2 regions of the Roseovarius carneus genome follow, and region 1 is predicted to be linked to the other one. Evidence: riboswitches for the same ligand, from Rfam matches in the RefSeq annotation. Region 1 holds a riboswitch; the other holds the start of a gene.
The links. A riboswitch is a leader RNA that binds a small molecule or an ion and turns the genes downstream of it on or off. The one in region 1 is predicted to bind cobalamin.
Positions count from the first base shown of each region.

Region 1 (5,263 bases):
GCGATGGCGCGCAGCACATGGGGCGTGCCGCAGACCCAATCATGGTCAGTGAGCGGCGCCTGCGCACGCCCTTGGCGCAGCGCGTGGATCGCCGGATGGTCCATGATCGCCTCTGCCCGCGAGGTATTGCCGTAGCGCTGTCCCGTGATCAGGGCGTCGGGCTCCGAGAGGGCCAGAAGCTCCAGCGGCAGGATGCCACCCGCGCCATATCCCAGCTCGGTCGCGATATTGGCAAAGCCCGCTGCGTGCAGGATCTGACCCGCGAGTGTGTTGTCGCCGGATGTGTAGCCATTGGCAAAATAAAGTGCCGCGCGCGGGCGCTGGGCGGGGGCCGTCCTGAGCGCCGTAAGTTGCGCGTCGAAATCGGCGACCAGTGCCTCCGCGCGTGCTTCTTGACCAAGGGCTGCGCCCATCTCGATGATCCGCGTCCGCACATCTTCCATGTTGCGCGCGATATCAAAGCGAATGACGGGCGTGCCCAAACGCTCCAGCATGTCGGCGGTGGCGCGCGTGGTGTAACGCCCGACGATCACCAGATCGGGCTGGAGCAGGTAAACCTGCTCGGCCAGCCCATGATTGACGGGGTAGGCGCGGGCCTCCTCAGCCATGGCGGAGCTGCGCGGATCGCGCGCGAGATAGCTTACCGAAATGAGCTGACCCGGTGCGGCGACCAACATGGCAAGCTGATCTGTGCAGAGGTTCATCGACACCACGCGTTTTGGTTCGGCTGTGGCTGTCTCAGCTTTGGCCGGTGTCGTCCCCATCAACCCGACGAGGGCGACACTTGCGAGGGCCAGCCCCGAGATCGCGCGTGCGCGTGGGGTCCAGCCCATATCAAAACGCCTTTGACAAACCGATGAAGGCGGTGCGGCCTTGGCTGGCATATCCGAAAAGCTCCTCGTAATCCTCGTCAAGCAGGTTCTTGACGCTGCCCGTAAGCTGCACAGTGTCGGTCAGCGCGTGGGAGAACCCGATATCCACGACGGTATAGTCGCTGAGTTTTACGCGCGCGCCGGGCACAAACGGCCCCCGGAAATCGAGGTCGAAATTCCCCGCGACATGGCGCACCTGCATATCTAGGCGGGTGCGGTCATTGGGCAGCGCATAGCCCACCTGCAAGGCCAACTCATGTTCGGGGCGGCGCACTTCGACAGCCCCGTTTGGCTCTGTGGCGTCAAGCCATGTGTAGGACAGGTTGGCATCGATTTGCGCGGTCACCTGTAGGCTGGCAGCCAGCTCGATCCCCTTGCGGTCGCTTTTGCCGGCCCGGTTGATCGGGGTCGAGATGCCAGTGGCCGGGTTGCGGAACGAGGCGATCTCGTTGGTCAATTCGTCCGAGAAATAACTCAGGTCCACGACACCGCGACCGCCGAGGAATTCCTGCTCAATCCCGATATCCCAGCCCCTGCTCTGCTCAGGCTCAAGATTGGGATTGCCGGTAAAATTGGCGAAAAATCCGAATTGCTCCACCAAGGTTGGGTTTTGTACCCCTGTCCCGAAGGATGCATGCAGGCGGGTCGTTTGATTTGGGAACCTGTAGGAGAGGCCAACCGCATAGGTGGTGAAATCCTTGAACTTGTCGTTGTCGTCATGGCGGACGCTGGCCTGAAGATCGAGGCCACTTGCCAACTCACCCTGATATTCCAGCACAAAGGCGCTCTGGACCCGGTCACGTTTGACCAATTGACCCGCGCCAGAGACGATCGCAGGGTCGTTTTCCTTGTAATCTTCACGCTCGTGTTCCGCGGCAAAGGTCAGCCTGTGATTGGCAGCATCGAGGGTTGCGGCATCCAGCGCCAGCGTGCCGCGATAGGCGATCTTGGAGCGGTTGCCGGTGTTGTCGGTATTCTTTGCTCCGGTGCTGCCTGTGCCTTGGCGGTCAATATGGGCAAAGCTGTATTCCAGCCGGTTGGTCAGGCGTCCACCCATCGTCTCCAGCTCTGCATAGACCGAGCCAAAGGTTTCCTGCACCTGAATACTGGCCGGTGTGTCCGTGACCAAAGTTGCGCGGCTTGGAGCAGCAAACAGATCCGAATCCGTGTCCGAATTGCGCCTGACATAGCGCAGCGTGCCGCCCAGTGTCAGCGTATCGGTCACGAAATAGCGGCCCTTGAGGTTGTAGGTCTCGTTCCAGTCGCCATCACGCTCGCCGCCCGGCGTGCCGGAGATGTCAAAGCCGCCGGTGGCGCGCATCGCAGTGGAGAAGCTCAGCTCGCCGCGGGGGCCTTGATTAAAGACGTTGAGCCCAAGACCGGACGAGCCATCCGAGCCAAGTTCGGTGCTGATCCGGCCGGAGAATCCGGGCCGGTTGGGGCGTTTCGTGGTGATCGAGATGACCCCGCCGATGGCTTGCGAGCCATAGATCGACGATTGCGGGCCGCGCAGCACCTCGATCCGCCCGATATCCGCAGCCAGAAGGCCACCAAAGTCAAACTCGCCGAAATTGGTGGAGGCGACCTCGACCCCATCAATCAGCACCAGGGTGTGATTGCCCTCATGCCCGCGCATCCGCACCTGGGTCAGTCCACCCACACCGCCGGTGCGCGACACCGACACACCGGGCAGGGCGCGCAGCAGATCGGCTGCGTGTTTGACGTCCCGCCGCTCGATGTCTTCGGCGGTCAGAACGGTGGCGGACCTGCCGAGCGACGACGCGGCAACCGGCGAAAGCCCGCCCGAGACGACAATCTCGCCCAGATCAAAAGGCTCCTGAGCCTGCGCGGCTCCGGAAATGGCTGTGGTGGCGGCAAGGCTTGCCGCAAATGATATGTAACGCATGTTCGTCCCTCGGACACGGCGCCAGATTCGGCGCCGATTGACTTGAATGTCATGTGAAGGACGGATGCCCCCCGCAGACGGTGAAGCCACCACGGCGGAAGACGCTCCGCAGCCCGGAACGCCCCTCGCGTCCGAACAGGGTGATCACCTCGGCAGGTCTCCTGACTTGCGGGTCAATGCTGGGCCGGGCCTTCCCGCTATGTGAAACACAGCAGTGGCATATTCCGGCTTCGCTCGCCGCCTACAGTTGCGGGGGCAGTCGTGGAGTTGGCGCCTTTTGGCTACACCGCACCACGTTCCCTATTATCCAAACGGCGAACCGCCCGGACCGAAGTGCCTCTTGCTTACGCGCGAGCATTGATTCGCGAAAGGGGTAATCGTTCTGGTGCGGGCGGGGTGTATTATGCCGCCTTGGGGCGCAGCAGGCTGGACCCGTAAAGAACTGCAAAGCCCAGAAACGCGCCGATCCAGAGGGCGGCAGAGAGGGTGTAGAGCGGCATCGCGCTGTGCTCCCAGATGCCCGCGCAGAGCCGGGCCAGCACGGCGGCAACAAGGGCGGCAAAGATGGCGAGCGTGGCCCGTATCATCACAGCAAGCGTCATGAGGGCAAATCCGCCCGCCATCCAGATATGCTGCGCACTGCCAAGGGCCAGAAGATCAGGTCTGAGGATGGCCAACCCTTTGGCCAGCGCGCCGAGCCGCGTCAGTAGATCCACCGCCCGGTGAGCATCAATATCTACATAACCACGACCAAAGCGGCCCAAAGCGGGCCAAAAAGGAGAAACGGACGAAACCCATAGGATAAAGGATGGGAACGCTGCTTGGGGAGAGGTGCGTGAAAGATGACATGGCGCTTGCCTCTTTGAGGTGCGGTATGCGGATCTGACCCCCATTACGTGGCAAGTTTCTCCATGCGGGTCAAGCTTTTGCGCGGGAGGAGACCCGCCCAAGCGGTGATCGCTGCCGAGGCCTACCCAAGGTTTGATTCGTGTGCGGCGATCAGGGGCGCGCGGTTTGATAATGCGCGATATTTTTCCAAAGCACCCTGCTCACGAAATTTTTGTAAAGCTCAGATATGTGCTCGCGCCGAGGTGCTTGGGCGTTTTGATCTGTGGTCATATCGACGGCTGAACGAGTGGTTTTGACGCCAGTCAGGGCGTCATTTATAACATTTATAACAGTGGTTTATGAGACTTATAGAGATTGATCCATGTCTGCCTGAGAGTAACCTGATCTGGCGCTGGCGCGTCTGGCTTTGCGCCATTTCAAACACCGGATCGCAGCTTGTGCGCGAAAAGAAGCGCTTGTCTGCCAGCATAAACCAATGGAAACTGCACGAGATCGTGGTTCTGCCCCGCATTGAAGGTCCGGCTGTAAGGTCTGGGCTCCTAAATGCGCCGGTGCAGGGCTGATGATCCAAAACTGCTTGCAGACCAAATCATACGAGCGGCGACTGCTATTAATTCCTTGGGAGGAAACATGAAAGATACACTTAACCGCAGAAAATTCCTGCGCGGCTCGGCTGTTGCCGGCGCTGCCGCACTTGCGACACCTGCAATCGCACAAGACTCCGGCACGACATTGAAGATGCAAGCGGCCTGGGGCGGCGGCATCTTCCTTGAGAACGCACAGTCCTTCGCGGCGCGCGTTAATGAAATGTCCGGCGGCTCGCTGACCATCGAAGTTCTGTCGGTGGATGCGGTTGTCAAAACCAGCCAGATGCAAGATGCGGTTCACCGCGGCGTTCTGGACGCGGCACACTACGTGTCCGCCTACTGGTACGGCAAATCCAAAACAGCGTCGCTTTTCGGCACTGGCCCTTGCTTTGGTTGGTCGAGCCAGGAAATGCTGGGCTGGATTCATGCAGGCGGCGGTCAGGAGCTCTTTGATGAGCTGATGGGCGAGCTTCAGCTGAATATCGTGTCCTTCTTCAACTCGCCAATGCCTGCTCAGCCCATGGGCTGGTTCCAGGAAGAGATCAAGGACGCGTCCCAGATGGACGGCCTGAAGTATCGCACCGTTGGCCTTGCAGCAGACGTTCTGTTGGAAATGGGCATGTCGGTTGTGCAGCTTCCCGGCGGCGAAATTCAGCCGGCAATGAAATCGGGCCTGATCGACGCGGCGGAGTTCAACAACCCCACGTCTGACCGTGATTTCGGCATGCAGGACGTCTCCAAGCATTACCATCTGGCGTCATACCACCAGAGCCAGGAGTGCTTTGAGGTCACGTTCAACAAAGACAAGTTCAACGCGCTGTCACCTGAGCATCAGGCGATCATCCGTAACGCGTCGATGGCTGAAAACTCCGGCTTCTATTGGGGCAACACCAAGCGTTATTCGGACGACCTGATCAAGCTTCAGGAAGTTGATGGCGTGAATGTTTACCGCACACCAACTTCGGTGATGGAAGCACAGCTTGCCGCGTGGGACATTGTCGCAGACCGTATCGCAGGCGAAGACCCCTTCTTCGCCAAGGTGATGGAAT
Region 1 covers NZ_JAHSPD010000001.1:1,612,885-1,618,147, forward strand. The annotation lists gene KUD11_RS08115 (ABC transporter substrate-binding protein) at 1-833, opposite strand, end outside; gene KUD11_RS08120 (TonB-dependent receptor plug domain-containing protein) at 835-2,778, opposite strand; cobalamin riboswitch at 2,913-3,126, opposite strand; gene KUD11_RS08125 (NnrS family protein) at 3,180-3,494, opposite strand; gene KUD11_RS08130 (TRAP transporter substrate-binding protein) at 4,258-5,263, shown strand, end outside.

Region 2 (5,263 bases), 1.3 Mb from region 1:
GGTTTTTCCATGAAATAGCTGGTGTCATTGGGGCGGTAATCGCCGAAGCGGCCACATTCGGTAAAGCCGTGGCGGGCGTAGAGGCGGACCGCCTCGGGCAGACGCAGGGCCGTCTCAAGCTTGAGCACGGGCAGCTTCAGCGTGCGGGCGTGATCCTCCAGCGCACGCAGAAGGGCCGCACCCACGCCCTTGCCGCGCGCGGCGTTGGCGGTGAACATGGATTTCACCTCGCCGTAGCTTTCTTTGTCGACAACCGCGCCAGTGCCCAGCACGGTATCGCCCTCCCGCGCGATGAAGAAATGCACGTCCGGTGTGCAAAGCGCCTCGAACCCGAGGAAGTAGTTTTCCTCGGGCTCAAAAAGGGTGGTCATCAATGTATGGCTTTGCTCCAACAGCGCCTTGGGGCCGGGATCGAGCGGGTATCCAGGCTCAACAATCAGCATCAGGCAGCGAGGGCGGCTGTGATCGCCGCGCGGTCAAGCCCGGTTTGGCCGATGACCACAAGGCGGGTCTGACGCGGGGCCGTGCCGAAGGGCTGATCGAAATAGGTGTCCACACGGGGGCCTACCGCCTGAAGCGTCAGGCGCATCGGCTTGCCCGTGACGGCGGCGAAGCCCTTGAGGCGCAAAATGTCGTGTTTGCGGATCACATCGGCCACTTGGGCGGAAAAGGCGGCGGGGTCGCTGATCTCGTCGCGTAGGACGATGAAGCTTTCAAACGCGTCGTGGCCGTGCTCATGCTCGTGTGCATGGTGATGGTCGTGGTGGTGCTCATCATCATGCGCGTGATGATCGTCATGGTGGTCATCATCATGATCGTCGTCATCGTGGTGATGGTGATGCACCTCGCCGCGCGCCTCCAGATCGGCCTCGGCCCCGATGCCTTGCCCCAACAGAACATCGACGGGCAGCGCGCCCATCGTGGATTTCACAACCTGTACGCCCTTCCGGCTTTCACCGCGCAGGCGGGCGACCAGCGCGTCTGCCTCGCCCTCCTCCAGCAGATCGGATTTGTTCACCACGATCATATCGGCGCAAGCGACCTGATCCTCGAAAAGCTCCGATAGAGGTGTCTCATGGTCGAGGTTCTCGTCCATCTTGCGCTGGGCGTCCACGGCGGCGACGTTGTGGGCGAAACGGCCCTCGGTCACGGCCTTGCCATCCACCACGGTGACCACGCCATCAACCGTGACGCGGGTGGAAATCTCGGGCCAGTTGAAGGCCCGGACCAGCGGTTGGGGCAGGGCGAGGCCGGAGGTCTCGATCACGATATGATCGGGCACGTTCTCGCGGTTCAGTAGCTTTTCGAGCGTGGGGATGAAATCATCGGCCACGGTGCAGCAGATGCAGCCATTGCTCAGCTCCATGATATCCTCCTCGGTGCAGGTCGCGTCGCCGCAGCCCTTGAGGATATCGCCATCCACGCCCAGATCGCCGAATTCGTTGATGATGAGCGCGATGCGCCGCCCGTCCGCGTTTTTCAGCATGTGGCGGATCAGGGTGGTTTTACCGGCACCGAGAAAGCCTGTGACAACGGTGGCGGGGATTTTTATGGGCATGGTCAGGCCTCCTGAGATGGGTTGCGTGGGAAGCGCCGCTGAGCTAGCCCCAAAGGGTAAAGGGAGGCGGGCGTGATGGATGTGATGACTGTCTGTTCGACATGCGAGGGAGCCGAGGGGCCTGCGTTTGCCGACGCGTTGCGCGCCGCTCTGGCTGAGGCGGGGCTGGGGGTGCAGGTCCGCGACTGGCCGTGCATGAACGCCTGCGCGCGGCCCGTGAGCCTTGCCTTTCGCGCGCCGCAGAAGGCCACGTATCTCTTTGGGGATGTGACGCTTGAGGATGCGGGCGACGTGGTTGCCTTCGCCAAGCTATATGCCGCGAGCCCGGATGGCTGGATCGACGATGCGCGCGCCATAGGGCGGTTGCGCCATTGTCTCATCGGGCGGGTGCCTGCCTGAAGGCTCATTCTATCGTCACCGTTGTCGTTGCCTCAACGGGTGTGCCGTTCACCGCCAGCGCGCCATGGGTGTTGCCATTGAGCGTGACGCGGATTTCATGCGTGCCTTTGGGCAGCGCATCGAGATGGACATATTCACTATAGGCGCGGGGCTGTTTCACACCGTTGACATAGATATGCGCATGGCCCTCGCCCGGCACATGGTCGCCGTTCACACCGGTGGGCGAGAAGGTGAAATTTTGCGTCATGATGTGCAGGTTCCGGCTTTGCGCGCCATCGGGCAGGATGTGTAACATAAGCGTCGGCACGGGTGCCTCCGCCTCAATCATCGCGCCGTGGCCTGCGTGACCCGAATGATCGCCGTCGCCATGATCATGCGCCATGTGATCATGGGCGGCGCTGCCATGGTCGTGCCCCTCAAGCTGCGTGCCCGAGGTGGCGGCGGTGAGAAACCCGAGGCCCGCGCCGAAAAAGAGGCCGATGACGAGAAAAATGAGCGTTTTGGGCATTGATCCGGTATCTCCTTAAGGGTGCCCCGGCGCGCGGGCGTGATGTCATGCGCCGGGGGATTGGGTCAGGCGTCTTGCGTTTCGCGCTGCCAGAAATAGGCTGCAAAAAGGCCGAGCGTGGCCCATGCTGCCATGCTGACACCAAGTGCGCGCACAGAAAAGAGCGATGCGACCTCGGGTGGCAGCGGCCCGGTAAAGACCGCAGGCTCGGGCGCACCGATAAGATGCGGCGCTATGATCACTGCCGCCCCGGCGGCCATGAGCAGCGCACTGCGCCCAAAGGCGATAAGCGCAAGCCCCACGCCCGTGGCTGTCGCCGTGCTCCACCACCAGATTTGACGCGCGGCAAGATCTGCCGAGGCCATGCCCGGCACTTCGGGCGGCAATGAGAACGCCGGCGCAAGGTGGATCGTGGCGAAGCCGGCGATGCCCCAGACAATTCCCTGATGCGCGGAAATGGCGACGCCTTGGGCGCTCGCGATGCTCATGAACGCCACCAAAATCAGGCCATAGCCCACGTAAATCAGCGCTGAAAAGAGCACCGAAAGCCCGTCACGCATGGCGTCAAAGCCTGGGATGTCCGGCCGCGAGGGTGCGCCCTCGGCCATGTTGTAGATAAGGTCACCGCCCTCATAAAGCTCCGCATGAAGCAGAACAGGCTGCACGAATATGAGCTGCAACAGGGCGGCAATCAGCCCTGCACAGAACCCAGCGAAAAGCCCGCTGGTCAATATTTTGGCAAACATACCTTAGTGGCAGGGGAAGCCGGTGGCGTGGCGCACATCATGTGCGGCGTCATGCAAGGCCGAGGCTTGCACGTGGCCCGCCACGAAGATGATGCCAAGGCCGATCGCCAGCGCCATAACTGCGGGCAGAACGGCGGATTTTGCTGTGGTTTTCGCGGTGTTTTGAACAAGTGTCGTCATGGTGTCGTCTCCTATGCGCCTCTACCCCGAGGCGGGTTGATCCTGCAAAGGCTGGTCTCCTGGCTTACGGGTCGAGGCCTGACTGCCGCCTTCCCAGGACGTATCCCAGTGGCATGTGGCAGGGGCTCTCCGCTTACAGTCGCGGGGGCGGCTGACGAATTGATGCCCGAGAGGGGTCCACCGACACGCCATTCCCAATTGATCCCCGGGCTCTTCTACGCCCTTGGGGGAACCTTTGCCCGTATGGTATGAACGTCCCCTCGCAATGCGTCAAGGTTGATTGCAATGGGCCGGTGCAGCCAAGATACGGGCGCTCTGCCGTGTCTGCGCGCGTCTCTGGCCGATATCTTGTGGATAACTCACCCCATGCATCCATATCCAGTGGTTTGGCGTTGACTCGCGCCGCGCGCCCTCGGCAAACTGCACACCACTCCGAGAATCAATGGCGAGGCGGGCCTTTTGCGATTTTCCAAGCTCAGACTCACAGGCTTCAAAAGCTTTGTGGATCCGACCGACCTCATCATCGGGGACGGGCGAACGGGCGTGGTTGGCCCCAATGGCTGCGGGAAATCTAACCTTCTAGAGGCACTACGCTGGGTGATGGGCGAGAATCGCCCGACGGCCATGCGCGGCGGCGGTATGGAGGATGTGATCTTTGCCGGTGCCGCAAGCCGTGGCGCGCGCAACTTTGCCGAGGTGACAATCCATATCGACAATGCCGACCGCCTCGCACCCGCAGGGTTCAATGACAGCGATACGCTTGAGATCACCCGCCGCATCACCCGCGATGTGGGCAGCGCGTATCAGGTCAACGGCAAGGACGTGCGGGCGCGCGATGTGCAGATGCTCTTTGCCGACGCCTCCACGGGCGCGCATTCGCCCGCTTTGGTCCGGCAGGGGCAGATCGCCGAGTTGATCAACGCCAAGCCCAAGGCGCGGCGGCGCATTTTGGAGGAGGCGGCGGGTATCTCGGGCCTCTATCAACGCCGCCATGAGGCGGAGTTGAAGCTGCGTGGAGCCGAAGGCAATCTCACCCGCGTGGATGATGTGATTGAGCAATTGGCCGCACAGCTGGGACAGCTTGCTCGGCAGGCACGGCAGGCCGCGCGCTACCGCGCCATCGGGGAGGAGTTGCGGCAAGCCGAGGGGCTTTTGCTCTATCGCCGCTGGAAAGAGGCGGATGCGGCCTTGGCCGAAGCCCGCGATGCCCTGCGAGAGCGTACCACCGCCGCCGCCCGCGCCGAGGCCGCCGCGCGCGAGGCAGCCAAAGCCCGCGCCGCCGCCGATGAGGCCCTGCCTAAGCTGCGCGAAGAGGCCGCTATTGCTGGCGCGGTTTTGCAACGCCTTTCGGTGCAGCGCGATACGCTCAACACCCAAGAAGAGGCGGCCCTTGCCCGTATCACCACGCTTGAGGCCCGCATCGGGCAACTGGCCAAGGATATTGAGCGCGAGGGCGAGTTGAACCGCGACGCGGGCGAGACGATTGCCCGGCTGGAATGGGAGCAGCGCGAACTGATCAAGGCCGCCGACGGCCATGAGGGCAAGCTGGAGGCCGCCGCCGCCGAGGCGCGCGATGCGTCGGATATCCTCAGCCAGCGCGAGGCGGATCTGTCATCACTGACCGAGGATGTGGCCCGTCTCGCGGCGCGCCACCAATCGGCACAACGGCTCGTCTCCGACAGCCGCAGCATGCTTCAGCGCTCCGAGGCGGAGGCCGAAAAGGCCCGTTCTGCCGTGGCGGCATCAAACGCGGCATTGCAAACGGCGGCTCAAGATTTCGCAACCGCCGGGTCTGCGGAGAAAGACGCGCACGCGGCGGCGGAGGCGGCGGAAGCCGCCCTCATCGCCGCGGATGAGGCGCGCAACGACGCG
Region 2 covers NZ_JAHSPD010000001.1:286,158-291,420, reverse strand. The annotation lists gene KUD11_RS01525 (GNAT family N-acetyltransferase) at 1-443, opposite strand, end outside; gene cobW (cobalamin biosynthesis protein CobW) at 443-1,558, opposite strand; gene KUD11_RS01515 (DUF1636 family protein) at 1,634-1,957, shown strand; gene KUD11_RS01510 (hypothetical protein) at 1,962-2,465, opposite strand; gene KUD11_RS01505 (CbtA family protein) at 2,531-3,211, opposite strand; gene KUD11_RS01500 (CbtB domain-containing protein) at 3,215-3,391, opposite strand; cobalamin riboswitch at 3,424-3,643, opposite strand; gene KUD11_RS01495 (chromosome segregation SMC family protein) at 3,851-5,263, shown strand, end outside.
Region 2: linked by a shared signal. The riboswitch ahead of KUD11_RS01500 (CbtB domain-containing protein) and the one ahead of KUD11_RS08120 (TonB-dependent receptor plug domain-containing protein) in region 1 are both predicted to bind cobalamin.